2 regions of the Pseudomonas sp. JQ36 genome follow, and region 1 is predicted to be linked to the other one. Evidence: riboswitches for the same ligand, from Rfam matches in the RefSeq annotation. Region 1 holds a riboswitch; the other holds the start of a gene.
The links. A riboswitch is a leader RNA that binds a small molecule or an ion and turns the genes downstream of it on or off. The one in region 1 is predicted to bind cobalamin.
Positions count from the first base shown of each region.

Region 1 (8,685 bases):
GCAAATAACGAATCTGCTCGCCAATCGCGCCATACAGGCTCGGATCACCCGAATGCACCCGCGCTACGTTCTGGCCCTTGGCATGGGCGGTTGTGATCAGTTGAATGATCTGCTCCAGATGCAATTCGGCGCTGTTGACCACGGTTTCGGCCTGATGCCCCTCCAGCACCGCGGCCGGCACCAGCGAGCCTGCGTAGATGATCACCGGGCAGCTGCGGATCAACCGCTGGCCTTTGACGGTGATCAGTTCCGGGTCGCCGGGGCCGGCGCCGATGAAGTAGACGGTCATGAAGAAATCCTGTGGAAAACGGGGCAGGGCAACGCTTCAGATGAAGATTGCTCATGATCAAACGGGGGATTATCGGGAATTTACGCAGCGCCGGCCAATGCCAAGGTTGCCTGAGCGTATTTTTGCCGGGAAATCAGCAGTTTTGCCGGTGCCTGAATCAACTGCTCGGCAAGGGCCAGCGCGGCACTCTCCGCAACGCCGTAGCAACCGGTGCGCTCGTAGGCGATCTGCGAATGGTGGCTTAGGCGTTGCTGATAATTGGCCAGTTCGTCGCTGCTGAAATACAACAGCGGCAACGCCAACTGGCTGGCCAGTTCCTGCAAACCGGGTTCATCGCGTTTGAGATCGATGCTGGCCAGGGCCTTGACCGCTTCCAGCTCGATGCGATGCGCCTGCAACGCCTGATCGAGTAACGCGCGCAGCGTGCTGACCGGGCAGCCGCGCTGGCAGCCCAGGCCGACCACGAAGGTCGGCGCTGCGCGGTCATCTGTCATGCGTGGTACTGACCATCGCTTTTGCGGCGGAACAACCAGGCGCTGATCAGGCCCAGGGCCAGCCAGAACGCCACGTTGGTCAACTGCGAAGCGATTTTGAACTGGGTTTCCAGCGCTTCCGGAGCGAGCATCGAATGCACTTCCGGTTGCGGAGCGCCGATCACGTGCGGCACGGCGAGGATCGCCACGCCCAGCAACTTCATCAGCCAGTGGCGGCTGAACACAATCAACGCCAGGCCAACTGCGGTGGAGGCAGCGGTGCCGATCCACCAGGTTTGCCGCGAAGCCAGATCGGCTGCGGCGGTGCCCGGCAGTTCAGGCGGCAGGCCCAGGGTCGGCGCAAGGACGAAGGTCGCGTAGCCGGCCAGGCCCCAGAGCAGGCCTTGCGAGGTTTTGGTCGGTGCACGCAGGGTGTACAGGCCGGCGAGCATCAGGGCGAAACCGACTGCCACTACCAGATTGCCGCCGGTGGTCGAGACCACACGTTGCCAGCCATCTTCCGGCTCCCAGGCTTCGGCGTCATGGGTGTGAGCGGCGGTGCCGGCGGCGTGTTCGTGAACGGCCACAGGTTCGGATTTCTCGAAGGTTTCGGCCTGCAGAATCAGCGGCGAGACCCAGAAGCTTTGCAGCAATGTCAGCAGCAGGGCGGCCAGCAGGCCGGTGAAGCCTGCGGTTTGCGCGATACGCTTGATCATGTCGGCAGGTCTCAGTGGCACGGGAACGCGGCGCTGTGGCGGGTATCGTGAGCGGCGTTATGCACCGCTTCGATGTGCGAGAAACCGGCGAAGTAAACGAGGCCGGCACCCAGGAACGACGCGAAAATCGCGGCGGTCAGGCGTTGGCTCAATGTGCTGGTGCTGGAGATTTTGTCGGTGTTGCTGCCGGTGCTGCTGATGATCGACATGGCGCTTCCCTCTGGAGTGTCAGCGGGTCAACAGAGCGCATGAAAACCCCTGCGAGTCGGGCACGCAGAGGTTCGAACAGCGCCCGCCCACCGCGGGTTTGTTATGTTCAGTGACGCAAAATGCGCACTGTGTGTTGCGGGCCGGTCTCCGGGCTCACGAGGGGTTGGCGTCTGGCCGACCTGCAAGCGTCACCTTCCCATGCCGTAATGGCACAGTGGATTTGACGCTTCGCTCGCTTACCGTTGCGGGGGCAGCACCGGACTGACATGGCTTTGAGTAAAGCACATGATTCACCGGTTTCCCGTTTCACCCTGTGAAGGGCACCCGTAACAAGTTGTGTAGGAGAGCATGGGTTGGGGATTTGAGTCAATCGGATGGGTATGGGGGGATATCCATTGCTGCGGTAACGGCCACTTAGGGTTCCGCCCTTACGGCGGGTCACTTTTGGCAAACGCCCCAAAAGTAACCAAAAGGTCTATGCCCTGACGTCCGGCCCTCGCCTAGGCTCGGGTTCCTTCGCTGCGGGATTCATCCGGGGGGCAGCGCCTACGGTTTGCTTCGCTGCACCTCCTCTCGCTGTGTTTGGCTGCGCCAAACGGTCGCTGCGCTCCCCCCCCCGGATAAATCCCTCCACTCAGCCTGCCGACGGGCCCTCAGATCAAAAGCGGTACTCGAGCTAACGCTCATTGTGTTGAGTGGGGCGGCTTCGCCGCATGGGGTGCACGCTATCTAAATTGTAGGAGCCATCCTGCTGGCGATGGCGGCCTGACAGCCGACCAATTTCAAACTGAACACACCCATTCCAACTGTGGGAGCGGGCTTGCTCGCGAAGGCGGCCTGCCAGTCGACCAAACTCCAACTGAACACACCCAATCCCATGTAGGAGCTGCCGAAGGCTGCGATCTTTTGACCTGCTTTGGCTCTGGCTTTTGATGTGGCTTTTGATCTTCTGCCCCTTCGGCAGGCCGAGCGAAGGTGTCCATCAGGGGGTTAGGCGCGCAGCGCCATGCGGCGAAGCCGCATACATCGAGAGGAGGTGCAGCGAAGCAAACCGTAGGCGATGCCCCCGGATGGACACCGTAGCGAGGGAACACTGAGCCTCAGCGAAGTGCCGTACGCCGGGGCAAAGCCTTTTGGGTTACCTTTTCGGCGTTTGGAAAAGGTGACTCGCTGTAAGAGCGAAACCGCCAGTGGCGACACCCGCAGAAACGGATATGCCCCCAATCCAAAAAAACCAAACCCCTTAACCCGAAGTCTGGCAAAAGTGACCCGCCTCAACGGCGAAACCGCCAGCGGCGACACCCGCAGAAACGGATATGCCCCCAATCCAAAAAAACCAAACCCCGTAACCCGAAGTCTGGCAAAAGTGACCCGCCGCAATGGCGAAACCGTAATCAGCAACCCCCGCAGCAACGGATATGCCCCCAATCCAACCATTGACCGGTCACCACCCGATGCGTAGCCTTGCGCTTTCGAGGTTCTTCGGCCCACGCCGAAGCTAAGAAGGGAACGCGGTCAAAGCCGCGGCTGCCCCCGCAACTGTGAACGGTGAAGTTCGTTGCCACGCCACTGCCAGCTCAATCCACTGAGCCCGCGGGAAGGCGCAACGAACGCCAGGCGCAAGGCCTGAACACCGTCAGCCAGGAGACCTGCCTCGTGACAGATTTCTCACTACAACCGGGCGGGGTGATCCGGTGGCGAATTCTTCCGCGCGCACGCTCGCAGCGGATCTCGTCCCGCATGCCCGCCACCTTGCCAAAGGGCATCCGATGAAAACACTGGCCAAACTCCCCGTCACCATCGTCACCGGTTTCCTCGGCTCGGGCAAAACCACCTTGCTGCGACACATGCTCGACAACGCTCAGGGCCGTCGTATCGCGGTGATCGTCAACGAGTTCGGCGAGCTGGGCATCGACGGTGAAATCCTCAAGCAATGCACCATCGGCTGCACCGAAGAAGAAGCCACCGGCCGCGTCTACGAACTGGCCAACGGCTGCCTGTGCTGCACGGTGCAGGAAGAGTTCTTCCCGGTGATGCGTGAACTGGTCGCCCGTCGCGGCGATCTCGATCACATCCTGATCGAGACCTCCGGTCTGGCTCTGCCAAAACCATTGGTGCAAGCCTTCCAGTGGCCGGAAATCCGCAGCGCCTGCACCGTGGATGCGGTGATCACCGTGGTCGACAGCCCGGCCGTGGCCGCTGGCACCTTCGCTGCGTTCCCGGATCAGGTCGATGCCCAGCGCAAACTCGACCCGAATCTGGATCACGAATCGCCGCTGCACGAACTGTTCGCCGATCAACTGGCCAGCGCCGATCTGGTGATCCTCAACAAGGCCGACCAGACCAGCGCCGAAGATCTGGCTCGCGTTCGCGCTGAAGTCGCCGAAGAACTGCCGCCGGCAGTAAAAATCATCGAAGCCAGCAACGGTCGCCTGCCGCTGGACGTGCTGATCGGTCTCGGTGCCGGATCCGAAGAACATATCGACAGCCGTCACAGCCATCACGATCACCACCACGACGGTGATGACGATCACGATGACCACGATCACGACGCCTTCGATTCGATCTCGATCGAACTGCCGCAAGCCGACGAAAGCCTGCTGCTCGACGCGCTTACGCAACTGGTTGTGCAGCACGGCATCCTGCGTGTAAAGGGCTTCGCGGCGATTCCGAACAAGCCGATGCGCCTGTTGATTCAGGGCGTGGGCACACGTTTCGACAAGCACTTCGACCGCCAGTGGGGCGCTGACGAAGCGCGCGTCACCCGTCTGGTGCTGATCGGTCAGGAACTCGACGCCGCGCAACTCGAAGCGCAACTGCGCGCCGCGCTCAGCGTTTAAGCCATGCACCTGCTCAGGACCCAGCCCGGCGGTTTCGTGTCGGATGACAACATTGCCGACCTTGGACAAACCCCCGCCGAGCTGGTGATCCTGTGCAGCGGCGATTCCAGCCTGGCGCTGCTCGCCGAAGCGGCGCAGCAACTGCCCGAGGATTACCCGAACCTGCGTCTGGCCAATCCGATGCAGGTGCAGAATCATGCTTCGGTCGATTTGTATGTCGATGAAGTGCTGCGTCACGCCAAGGTCATTCTGATTTCGTTGCACGGCGGCATTGCCTATTGGCGTTACGGTGTCGAGCGTCTGGTGGAGTTGTCCGAGCGCGGGGTGCAGGTGATTCTGGTGCCGGGCGATGATCGTCCCGATCCGGAGCTCAGTGACCTGAGCACCGTGCCCGCCGAGGATCGCGACCGCCTCTGGCAGTTCCTGCGTCAGGGCGGCATGGGCAATGCGCTGGATTTCTTTCATTGTCTGGCCAACCGCTGGCTGGCGCGCGACTACGCCTGGGGCGAACCGCAGGCGCTGCCGCGTACGGCGATTTACCACCCACAGAAAAACACCGCCGCACTGAGCGACTGGCAAGCCGAATGGCTGCCCGGTCAACCGGTCGCGGCGGTGTTGTTTTATCGCTCGCATTTGCAGGCGGCCAACACCGCGTTCATCGATGTGTTCTGCCAGCGCTTGCAGGCGGCAGGGCTCAATCCGTTGCCGATTGGCGTCGCCAGCCTGAAAGAACCCGGCTGCCTCAGTGTGGTCGAGGACTGGCTGGACGAGGTCGAGGCGGCGGTGATTCTCAACACCACCGGGTTCGCGCAATCCAGCCCGGAAGCGCCGCATCTGCGCCCGTTCCGGCGCAATATTCCGGTGATTCAGGCGATCTGCGCCCAGGACAACGAACCCGGTTGGCGCGACAGCGAGCAGGGCCTTGGCCCGCGAGATCTGGCGATGCACATCGCTTTGCCGGAACTTGACGGGCGCATCATCAGCCGGCCGATCAGCTTCAAGGACCTGGCTTGGCGCAGCGAGCGCAGCCAGTCCGACGTGGTCTGCTACCGGGCGCAACCCGAACGCATGGATTTCGTCGCTGAACTGGCGCGGCGCTGGAGCGATCTGGCGCGGCTGCCGAACACGGAAAAACGCATCGCGCTGATCCTCGCCAACTACCCGACTCGCGACGGCCGGATCGGCAATGGCGTCGGTCTCGATACGCCGGCGGCGGCATTGAATATCCTGCGCGCGTTGCAGGCGGAAGGCTTCCCGCTGACGGCGGAGTTGCCGGACAGCGGCACCGAACTGATCCAGCAATTGCTCGGCGGCGTCAGCAACGATCTCGACAGCATCGACCTGCGTCCGTGCCAGCAAAGCCTGGCGATGGACGCCTATCTGGCGATGTTCAATGCGCTGCCGCAGGCCAATCGCGCGGCAGTGCTGGAACGCTGGGGCGCGCCGCAAAATGATCCGATGTGCCGTGACGGGCGAATGATGATCGCCGGTCTGCGTTTTGGCCTGACCTTCGTCGGCATTCAACCGGCGCGCGGTTATCAGGTCGATCCGAGCGCGGTGTATCACGACCCGGATCTGGTGCCGCCGCACGGCTATCTGGCGTTCTATTTCTGGCTGCGCAACACCTACGGCGCGCACGCGGTGATTCACGTCGGCAAGCATGGCAACCTCGAATGGTTGCCGGGCAAGGGCGTCGGCCTTTCGGAGAATTGCTGGCCCGATGCACTGCTCGGACCGCTGCCGAACATCTATCCGTTTATCGTCAACGACCCGGGCGAGGGCGCGCAGGCCAAACGGCGCACGCAAGCGGTGATCATCGACCACCTGATGCCGCCGCTGACCCGCGCCGAAACCTACGGCCCGTTGCGCAATCTGGAACTGTTGGCCGACGAATATTACGAAGCGCAACTGCTCGATCCGCGTCGTGCGCGGGAGCTGCAGCGCGACATCCTGCAACTGGTGCGCGAGACGCAGATCGACCGCGAACTGCAACTCGACGCGGGCATGGACAGCGACGCCGACGCCGCGATCTGGCTGCCGCGTCTGGACACCTATCTGTGTGATCTGAAGGAATCGCAGATCCGCGATGGCCTGCACATTTTCGGCGAGTCGCCGACCGGACGTTTGCGCATTGATACCTTGCTGGCCTTGCTGCGCATCCCGCGTGGCGACGGCAAGGGCGCGCAGTCGAGTCTGCTGCGGGCGTTGGTCAAGGCCTTCGAGCTGGAGTTTGATCCGCTGGATTGCGCACTTGCCGACCCGTGGAACGGCCCGCGCCCGCCGGAGCTGCAAAGCGTCAGCGACGAAATCTGGCGCACCGCCGGTGACACCCGCGAACGCCTCGAACTGTTCGCCACCCACCTGATCTCCGAAACATTGCACGCCCCTTGTAGGAGTGAGCCTGCTCGCGATAGCGGTGTGTCATTCAACAGTGAATTGCCTGACATGACGCCATCGCGAGCAGGCTCACTCCTACAGGAACCGAGGGGGGCTGAAGTGAGCGCGATCCTGGACAATCTGCGGGAAGTCGTCGCCCCACGCCTCGACGCCTGCGGCCCCGCTGAAATGCGCGGCCTGCTCGACGCCCTCAACGGCCGCTTCGTCCCCGCCGGCCCAAGCGGCGCACCCAGCCGTGGTCGTCTCGACGTGCTGCCCACCGGGCGCAATTTCTACTCGGTGGACGTGCGTAACCTGCCGACCACCACCGCGTGGCGCATCGGTTTCCAGTCCGCCACGCTGATTCTCGAACGGCACCTTCAGGATCACGGCGATCACCTGCGCCAGCTCGGCCTCTCGGTGTGGGGCACCGCGACCATGCGCACCGGCGGTGATGACATCGCCCAGGCCATGGCGCTGATGGGCGTGCGCCCGGTGTGGGCCACCGGCAGTCAGCGCGTTGATGACTTCGAGATTCTGCCGCTGAGCCTGCTCGACCGGCCACGGGTCGATGTCACGCTGCGGGTCTCGGGCTTCTTCCGCGATGCCTTTGCCAACCTGATTCGGCTGTTCGACGCGGCCGTGCAAGCGGTAGCGGCGCTGGATGAACCGGATGACCTTAATCCGCTGGCGGCGAAAGTGCGTGCCGAGCGCGAGGCGCTTTTGCAATCGGGGCTGGATGCCGATACGGCGCGGCGCCAGGCCGGCTGGCGGATCTTCGGTGCCAAACCCGGTGCTTACGGCGCGGGCGTGCAGGGCGCCATCGATGGGCGTCTGTGGCAGAGCCGCGAAGATCTGGCCGAGGTCTACCTGAACTGGGGTGCCTACGCGTACGGTGGTTCTGACGAAGGCACCGCCGCCCGCGAGCAGTTCGTCCAGCGCCTGAGCCAGGTGCAGGCGGTGTTGCAGAACCAGGACAACCGCGAGCACGACTTGCTCGATTCCAATGACTATTACCAGTTCCAGGGCGGCATGCTCGCGGCGGTGGAAACCCTGCGTGGCGAAGCAGCGGCGAGTTATCACGGCGATCACAGCCAGCCGGATCTGCCGAAAATCCGTACCCTGAAAGAAGAGCTCAATCGGGTGATCCGCTCGCGGGCGGCCAATCCGAAATGGATCGACGGGGTCAAACGGCACGGCTATAAAGGCGCCTTCGAACTGGCGGCGACAGTCGATAACCTGTTCGCTTTCGACGCCACCACGCAACTGATCGACGATCATCAGTACGCGTTGTTAGCTGACGCCTACTTGCTCGACCCGGCGACCCGCGACTTTGTCCGCGAGCACAATCCGCATGCGCTGCGTGATATGACCGAGCGCATGCTCGAAGCACAACAACGTGGAATGTGGCAGGAACCCGGGGCCTATAAAGAAGCCCTGGAAAACCTGTTGCTGGATATAGAAGAAGACACCTGACACACCACAACATTTTGTAGGAGTGAGCCTGCTCGCGATAGCGGTGTATCAGCCAACCTATTTGTCGCTGACCCACCGCTATCGCGAGCAGGCTCACTCCTACATTGAAATGAATCCACACCGACCATGACCGAGTATTGAAGATGACCGACACCCCGCATTTCCCGCTCTCCGCCGTGGTCGGCGCCGATGACCTGAAACTCGCCCTGTGCCTCACCGCCATCGACCCGAAAATCGGTGGCGTGCTGATCGAAGGCCCGCGTGGCATGGCCAAGTCGACCTTGGCCCGTGGCTTGGCCGATCTG
Region 1 is NZ_CM132642.1:2,026,359-2,035,043, reverse strand. Features, by position in the region: gene cobM (precorrin-4 C(11)-methyltransferase) at 1-289, opposite strand, end outside; gene ACS4NR_RS09045 (cobalamin biosynthesis protein) at 370-783, opposite strand; gene ACS4NR_RS09040 (CbtA family protein) at 780-1,478, opposite strand; gene ACS4NR_RS09035 (CbtB domain-containing protein) at 1,490-1,687, opposite strand; cobalamin riboswitch at 1,810-2,031, opposite strand; cobalamin riboswitch at 3,147-3,359, shown strand; gene cobW (cobalamin biosynthesis protein CobW) at 3,458-4,528, shown strand; gene cobN (cobaltochelatase subunit CobN) at 4,532-8,380, shown strand; gene ACS4NR_RS09020 (ATP-binding protein) at 8,524-8,685, shown strand, end outside.

Region 2 (8,685 bases), 1.5 Mb from region 1:
CAGTTGCGTGCGCAGTTGTCGCTGGCCAAGTTGCAGGAGTTGCCGGCCGAACCGCCGGCCCCGGTGGCCGCGCCGCAGCCTGCGGTGGCGGGAGCAGCGCCCGTTGCGGCTCCGGCTCCGACACCGGCTGCACCGTCATTGCGGTTTCGCTGGTAAGTCTTTCCTTATATAGAAGCAGTAGGAGTGGTACATGGCCGATACGCGGCGTTGGTTCTGGCTCGGTGGGGTAGTCCTGCTTTGCGCGTTTGTGTGGTTGCTGCACCCGATCCTCACGCCGTTTCTGGTGGCGCTGCTGCTGGCGTATCTGTTCGATCCGCTGGTGGATCGCCTGGAACGGCTGGGCCTGTCGCGCACTTGGGGCGTGATCGCAGTGTTTGCCTTGTTCACCCTGATCGTCACGGCGCTGATGCTGGTGCTGGTGCCGATGCTCGCCAAGCAGTTGCTGCGCTTGTACGAGCTGGCCCCGCAAATGCTCGACTGGTTGCAACACACGGCGGTGCCGTGGGCGCAGTCGAAATTGGGTTTGTCTGACGGTTTCTGGAAGTTCGACAAGGTCAAGGCGGCGATCAGCGAACACATGGGGCAGACCACTGACATCGTCGGTGTGGTGCTGAGTCAGGCGACGGCATCGAGTCTGGCACTGATCGGCTGGCTGGCGAACCTGGTGCTGATCCCGGTGGTGAGTTTCTACCTGCTGCGCGACTGGGACGTGATGATGGCCAAGATCCGCAGCCTGCTGCCGCGTGATCGTGAAGAAACCATCGTCTCGCTCGCCGGTGAGTGCCACGAGGTGCTCGGCGCGTTCGTGCGCGGGCAGTTGCTGGTGATGCTGGCGCTGGGCGTGATCTACGCCGCGGGCCTGATGATTGTTGGTCTGGAGCTGGGGCTGTTGATCGGCCTGATCGCAGGTCTGGCGGCCATCGTGCCGTACATGGGGTTCGTGATCGGGATTGGCGCGGCACTGATTGCCGGGTTGTTCCAGTTCGGTGGCGATCTGTATCCGATGATCGGGATCGTCGCGGTGTTCATGGTCGGGCAGGCGCTGGAAGGCATGGTGCTGACGCCACTGCTGGTGGGCGACCGGATCGGCCTGCATCCGGTAGCGGTGATCTTCGCGATCCTGGCCGGCGGCGAGCTGTTCGGTTTTACCGGTGTCCTGCTGGCACTGCCGGTGGCGGCGGTGATCATGGTGCTGGTGCGTCATGTGCACGATCTATACAAGGACTCGGATATCTACAGCGGGGCAGATGAGCCTGAGTTGTAAACCGATCACGGGCGGCCCGGCATTGTGCCGGGTTGGCCCGTGTTTTGCGGCGGGGTGGTTCGATACCGCGTCAGAGAAACTGTCATAAAACCAGCGTATTAACGCAAACCTTTGATTTTGCTTGGGGTCTGTCGCATTGTGCGCTCAGCTTCACGGGTATAAACTTCGCAAACTTTACACAGAGGCCACTAACGGTTCCTTGAGAACTGTTCAGTCAGCATGAAACCGATTCAGCTGCCCCTAGGTGTGCGTCTGCGTGACGACGCCACCTTCATCAACTACTACCCAGGCGCCAATGCCGCTGCACTCGGCTATGTCGAGCGCCTATGCGAAGCCGACGCCGGCTGGACCGAAAGCCTGATCTACCTGTGGGGCAAGCATGGGGTAGGGCGTACGCATCTGTTGCAGGCCGCGTGTCTGCGTTTCGAACAGATGGGTGAACCGGCGGTGTATCTGCCGCTGGCCGAGTTGATGGATCGCGGCATCGAGATCCTCGACAACCTTGAACAGTACGAACTGGTCTGCCTGGATGACTTGCAGGTGATTGCCGGCAAGCCGGACTGGGAAGAGGCGATGTTTCATCTGTTCAACCGCCTGCGTGACAGCGGACGGCGCTTGCTGATTGCTGCTTCAACTTCGCCACGCGAACTGCCGGTGAAACTGGCTGACCTCAAATCGCGCCTGACCCTGGCGCTGATTTTCCAGATGCGTCCGCTCTCCGATGAAGACAAATTGCGTGCTCTGCAATTGCGCGCGTCGCGTCGCGGCCTGCACCTGACCGATGAAGTCGGACACTTTATTCTGACTCGCGGTACCCGCAGCATGAGTGCATTGTTCGACCTGCTCGAACAGCTGGATCAGGCCTCGCTGCAGGCGCAACGCAAGCTGACGATCCCGTTCCTGAAAGAAACCCTCGGCTGGTAGCCAGCCCTTGAAATACGCGGCTTTGACCGCGTTTCGACATATTTCAGGCGCCAGAAAACCCGCTTTTCCGCAACGTGTGCAGACCGCGTATCGAGTCAAATGGGCTTAAGCGCTTAGATGTAAACGAGAAACCGGGAAGTCACAAAAAGATCGATTGAATTTGCAAATGAGGCCGATAGCGGGCATAGTCTCGGCTTCTTTACAACTTCAGCCACGGTCGTGCCCATGCTAAAGCGCTTCGCACCCCTCGTGCCTCTCGCACTCGTCACCCTGTTGTTCGGTTGCGCTGCTCATTCTCCAGTTCAAGAGCAGCCTCAACAGGTTAAAAATTCTGCCACTGCCCAGTCTTCCGTTATTTACCAGGAAGAGCTGGACACCGAAAAAGAACTCTCGGACTTCAACAAGAAGCCGTACGAGCTCCCGGTTCTGGCCGACAGCATCCTCGAACGCGGCATGTCCCTGATCGGTACCCGTTACCGTTTCGGCGGTACCTCTGAAGCCGGTTTCGACTGCAGCGGTTTCATCGGTTATCTGTTCCGCGAAGAAGCCGGCATGAATCTGCCGCGCTCCACCCGCGAAATGATCAACGTCGATGCTCCTCTGGTCTCGCGCGGCAACCTTGAGCCGGGCGACCTGCTGTTCTTCGCCACCAATGGTCGTCGCGGTCGTGTAAGTCACGCCGGGATCTACCTGGGTGACAACCAGTTCATCCACTCCAGCAGTCGTCGCAGCGGCGGTGTTCGCATCGACAGCCTGGGTGACAGCTACTGGAGCAAGACTTTCATAGAAGCCAAGCGCGCCCTCGCGATGGCACCGACCGTGGTCACTGCTCGCAAGTAATTCCCCCGTTGTCGCCACGTCCGTGGCGACAAAAACGGTTCCGGCTGGGAAGTAGACCTAGACTTTACAAGGTGAAGTTAAAGTCTTACTTGAAGTTTGCCGCGTAGCCGCTAGAATCCTGTATCTATATTGATGGCAAACCGCCTGCGTGCTGCGCAGGCGGTTTTGTTTCTGTCCATTCGGCAGAGAAAGCCGCAGCCAGATCAGGATGTTCTGCTTATGACGATGTCGGCCCGCCTCACGTTGATCTTCTTCGCAGCGCTGCTCAGCGCCTGCGCCAGCCGCACTCCGCCGCCTGCGCCCGTCGTACGCGCTCCGGTGGTGTTCGGGCCTTCCCAAGCTTTTTCGCCTGCTGCTGAAGACGTGCTGTTTCGCGCGCTGGGCCTGGTCGGCACGCCTTATCGTTGGGGCGGCAACACACCGGACTCCGGGTTCGATTGCAGTGGTCTGATCGGTTTCGTCTACCGCGATGCTGCCGGCATCAGCTTGCCGCGTTCGACGCGCGAGATGATCGTGATGCAGGCGCCGAATGTCGGCAAAGAGGGTTTGCAGACCGGCGACCTGATCTTCTTCGCTACCAATGGCGGCTCGCAGGTCAGCCATGCGGGGATTTACGTTGGGGAAGGGCGCTTCGTGCATGCGCCGGCCACCGGCGGCACGGTGAAGCTGGACAGTCTGTCGAAGGCGTACTGGCAGAAGGCGTATCTGAGTGCCAAGCGGGTGTTGCAGCCTGAGCATCTGGCGCATAACCCGTAACCGCTGAGGATTTAAATGTGGGAGCGGGCTTGCTCGCGAATGCGCTGTGTCATTCAACTACGATGTTGAATGACTTGACGCTTTCGCGAGCAAGCCCGCTCCCACAGTTGTTTTAGGGTGTGTCAGATTATTTGGCGGACGACACTCGCCAAACCTTGTTCCCCACATCATCTGCTACCAGCAAACCACCTTGCTGGTCGATCACCACGCCTACCGGGCGACCCAGCGCGTTCTCGTCCTTGTCGAGGAAACCGGTCAGCACATCCACCGGTGCTCCGTTCGGCTTGCCGGCGGCGAATGGTACGAAAATCACTTTATAGCCACTGTGCGGTTTGCGGTTCCACGAGCCGTGCTGGCCGATGAACGCGCCCTCCTTGAACTGCGCCGGCAGGCTATTGCCTTCAGCGAAGGTCAGGCCCAGCGAGGCGGTATGCGGGCCGACGGCGTAGTCCGGGGCGATAGCCTTGGCCACCAGATCCAGATTCTGCGGCTTCACCCGCACATCCACGTGCTGACCGTAGTAGCTGAATGGCCAGCCATAGAAGCCACCGTCCTTGACCGAGGTGATGTAGTCCGGCACCAGATCGCTGCCGATCTCGTCACGTTCGTTGACCGCTGTCCACAACGCGCCTGTGGTGGGCTCCCATGCCAGGCCGTTGGGGTTGCGAATGCCCGAGGCGAAGATCCGGTGGTTGCCGGTGGCGCGATCCACTTCCCAAATCGCCGCACGTCCTTCTTCTTTATCCAGACCATTCTCGCCGACGTTGCTGTTCGAGCCGACGGTGACGTACAGCTTGTTGCCGTCCTTGCTGGCGGTGACGTTCTTGGTCCAGTGATGGTTCATGGTGCCGCCCGGCAGGTCGGTGACTTTGATCGGCTGCGTCTTGATCTCGGTCGCGCCTTGCTCGTAGTGGAAGCGCAGCAGGCGATCGGTGTCGGCGACGTACAGATCGTTGCCGACCAGGGTCATGCCAAACGGGGAGTTGAGATTCTGCAGAAACACCGTGCGGGTCTCGGCCACGCCGTCGTGGTCGGCATCGCGCAGCAGGGTGATGCGATTCGGGCTCGGCACACCAGCGCCGGCCTTGCCCATGACTTTCTTCATCACCCAGCCACGAATGCCGCTGCTGTCGTCCGGTTTGGGCGGGGCATTGGTTTCCGCCACCAGCACATCACCGTTGGGCAGTACGTAGAGCCAGCGCGGGTGATCGAGGCCTTCGGCGAATGCCGCGACTTGCGTGCCGGCCGCAGCAGTCGGTTTGCCGCCCGCAGGCCAGCCGACCGCCGGGGCGATGTTCACCGTCGGGATCAGGGTTTTGTTCGGTTCAGGCAGTTTCGGTGACGGGCCGGTGCCGTCAGAAACTTGCAGGCTGGAGGATTCACCGCAGGCGGCGAGCCCTCCGGCGAGGGCGATGACGAGAGCGAGTTGGGTTTTGCGCATTACTGATCTTCCCTATGAATGCTTGCCTAATCATAGAGGAGCTTGCGCACCCGATGGTTCAACCGCTCAACCGCGGGCCTCTTTGAACAGCACGGCGACGCCTGGGTGATAGTTGCCCGCTTCGCTGCGCAACTTGCGGTAGGCGTAGGGGAAATACCAGGCCACCGCGCAGCAGTGTTCCTTTTGCAGGTCGTCGACCATGTCCTGCAGTTCTTCGGGGCTGGCGCTGTGCTGGGCCTTTTGCGGGGCGACGAACAGGCAGCCGAGTTTGAGATCGCTGGCGAAGCTGATGCGTTTGGCATCGCTGGTGATGTCCAGCAGGGCCTGGGTCAGATTGAGGTTGTTGACTCGCGGCCAGCGTTGGGTCGCCCGGAGGTAGGCGCGGTCTTCAGCCCCGGCGATGAACAGGTCGGCGCGGGCATTGCGTTCGCCTTCCTCGTTCTGTTTGCGCGTGGCGGTATCGCAAAGGGTCACCAGTTCGGCCATCCATGCCGCCGCGGAGAGCAATCCGAGATTGGCTTTCTCGTCATGCCAGTAAGGGGTGTCGTTGTCGCCGCGAATGGCGTTGTAGCGGTCGATACAGTCAAACCAGCGTTCAAGCATCGGGCGCAGGAATTCCAGGCGCGGGTTGCTGATGATCATGCCTTGCATCGTCATCATCCTTATTGTTGTAGTGTGCTTTTTCAAACAAAAGCATGGCTCTTTGATATCACTTGTCTCAGTGTGGCACAAGATTGGCGTCAGTTAATTGATCGACGGCAGTTATTCGCCCGACGGCCCCCTCTTTAATTGACGCTCCACCCCCAACCCTCTAACCTTCGCGGCTTGTTTCAGGTGCTCTGTGACCTGTGTCGACAGAGTGAAACAGGGAAGCCGGTGAGGGTTGTCTTCAGGCGAAGAACGATCACGATCCCGGCGCTGCCCCCGCAACGGTAAATGAGTAAAAGCTGCGCCTTGAGCCACTGCCTCGACAGAAGCGGGAAGGCGCGCAGCCAGGCGATTCGCCGCTCATGAGCCCGGAGACCGGCCTGATCCATCCAGCGGCATCACGGTGGGCGATGCCAGGCTTTTTGCCGTCTATTCTTGTGCCTGCCCGCCGTTATCCAGCCTCAACGGAGAGCTCCCCCATGACCGATTCCCCCGAGCGCGACGAACGCCATCTGGCGCGTATGCAGCGCAAAAAAGCCGTGATCGACGAACGCATCGCCAATTCGCCTGACGAGTGCGGCCTGGTGCTGGTGCTGACCGGCAATGGCAAAGGCAAAAGCAGCTCGGCGTTCGGCATGCTCGCCCGCGCCATGGGCCACGGCATGCAGTGCGGCGTGGTGCAGTTCATTAAGGGTCGCAACAGCACCGGCGAAGAACTGTTCTTCCGCCGCTTTCCCGAGCAAGTGCGTTTTCACGTGATGGGCGAGGGTTTCACTTGGGAAACCCAGGATCGCCAGCGTGACATCGCCGCCGCCGAAGCCGCGTGGGCAGTGTCCCGCGAGCTGCTGCGCGATCCGTCGATCGGCCTGGTGGTGCTGGACGAACTGAACATCGCCCTCAAGCACGGCTACCTCGATCTTGATCAGGTGCTCAGCGACTTGCAGGCGCGTCCGCCGATGCAGCACGTGATCGTCACCGGTCGCGCGGCCAAGCCGGAAATGATCGAGATGGGCGATACCGTCACCGAAATGGGCATGCTCAAACACGCCTTCCAGGCCGGCATCAAAGCGCAGAAAGGCGTCGAACTTTGAATCAACCACGTCACTGCCCGGCGGTACTGATTGCCGCGCCGGCCTCCGGTCAGGGCAAGACCACCGTCACTGCCGCGCTCGCTCGCTTGCATCGCAACCAGGGGCGCAAGGTGCGCGTGTTCAAGTGCGGCCCGGACTTCCTCGACCCGATGATTCTCGAGCGCGCCAGCGGTGCGCCGGTGTATCAACTGGACATGTGGATGGTCGGCGAGCAGGAAAGTCGCCGTCTGTTGTGGGAAGCTGCTGCCGAAGCCGATCTGATCCTGATCGAAGGCGTGATGGGCCTGTTCGACGGCACACCATCGAGCGCTGATCTGGCGCGGCATTTCGGCGTGCCGGTGCTCGGCGTGATCGACGGTACCGCCATGGCCCAGACCTTTGGCGCCCTGGCACTGGGTTTGGCGAAGTATCAGCCGGACCTGCCATTCGCCGGCGTGCTGGCCAACCGTGTCGGCACCTTGCGTCATGCACAGTTGCTCGAAGGCAGCCTCACCGAAGGTCTGCGCTGGTACGGCGCGCTGTCACGCGAGACCGGGATCGAGTTGCCGAGCCGGCACCTCGGTCTGGTGCAGGCCAGCGAATTGAATGATCTCGACCTGCGTCTCGACGCCGCCGCCGAAGCCTTGGCCAGCAGTTGCGAGGTAGCGCTGCCACCGGCCGTGGAATTTGCCGCACCTGAAGTGATCCCTGCCGAACCGCTGCTCGACGGCGTGCGCATCGCCGTCGCTCGCGATGAGGCCTTTGCCTTCACCTACGGCGCCAGTCTCGACCTGCTACGGGCGATGGGCGCCGAGTTGAGTTTCTTCTCGCCGATCCGCGATACGCAATTGCCCGAGGCCGACAGTCTGTATCTGCCCGGTGGTTATCCGGAATTGCACCATGTCGCGTTATCGCAAAACACCGCGATGCTCGATGCGATCCGTGCGCACCACGCCGCCGGCAAACCGTTGCTCGCCGAGTGCGGCGGCATGCTCTATCTGCTCGACGCGTTGACCGATGTCGACGGCACCCGCGCCGAACTGGTCGGCCTGCTGCGCGGTGAGGCGGTAATGCAAAAACGTCTGGCGGCACTGGCACTGCAAGCGGTGGATCTGCCGGAAGGTTCGTTGCGCGGCCACACCTATCACCATTCCCTGACCACCACTGAGCTGACGCCGATCGCCCGGGGCCTGAGCCCGAATGGCGGGCGCGGAGCCGAGGCGGTATATCGGGAAGGGCGGATGACGGCGTCGTACGTGCATTTCTACTTTCCGTCGAATCCTGCGGCTATCGCGGCACTGTTTGTGCCAGATCTTGAGGCCGCTTTCGCGAGCAAGCCCGCTCCCACATTGGATCACCTAACCCCTGTGGGAGCGGGCTTGCTCGCGAAGAGGCCATGACCGACAACGCATTCACTGAAGCCGAGCGCACAGCGGTCTATAAAGTCATCGCCGAACGCCGCGACATGCGCCACTTCACCGGCGGCACGGTCGAGCCGGAGTTGCTGCGCCGCCTGCTCGAAGCCGCGCATCAGGCGCCCAGCGTCGGCCTGATGCAGCCATGGCGTTTCATCCGCATCAGCGATCGCGGCTTGCGCGGGCAGATCCAGAACCTCGTCGAAGAAGAGCGCGTGCGTACCGCCGAAGCCCTCGGCGAGCGCAGTGACGAGTTCATGAAGCTCAAGGTCGAAGGCATCAATGACTGCGCCGAAGTGCTGGTCGCGGCACTGATGGACGATCGTG
Region 2 is NZ_CM132642.1:550,786-559,470, forward strand. Features, by position in the region: gene ACS4NR_RS02675 (DUF2066 domain-containing protein) at 1-156, shown strand, start outside; gene ACS4NR_RS02680 (AI-2E family transporter) at 191-1,264, shown strand; gene hda (DnaA regulatory inactivator Hda) at 1,484-2,188, shown strand; gene ACS4NR_RS02690 (C40 family peptidase) at 2,414-3,028, shown strand; gene ACS4NR_RS02695 (C40 family peptidase) at 3,248-3,784, shown strand; gene ACS4NR_RS02700 (PQQ-dependent sugar dehydrogenase) at 3,912-5,225, opposite strand; gene ACS4NR_RS02705 (hypothetical protein) at 5,292-5,876, opposite strand; cobalamin riboswitch at 6,041-6,271, shown strand; gene cobO (cob(I)yrinic acid a,c-diamide adenosyltransferase) at 6,353-6,964, shown strand; gene ACS4NR_RS02715 (cobyrinate a,c-diamide synthase) at 6,961-8,343, shown strand; gene bluB (5,6-dimethylbenzimidazole synthase) at 8,340-8,685, shown strand, end outside.
Region 2: linked by a shared signal. The riboswitch ahead of cobO (cob(I)yrinic acid a,c-diamide adenosyltransferase) and the one ahead of ACS4NR_RS09035 (CbtB domain-containing protein) in region 1 are both predicted to bind cobalamin.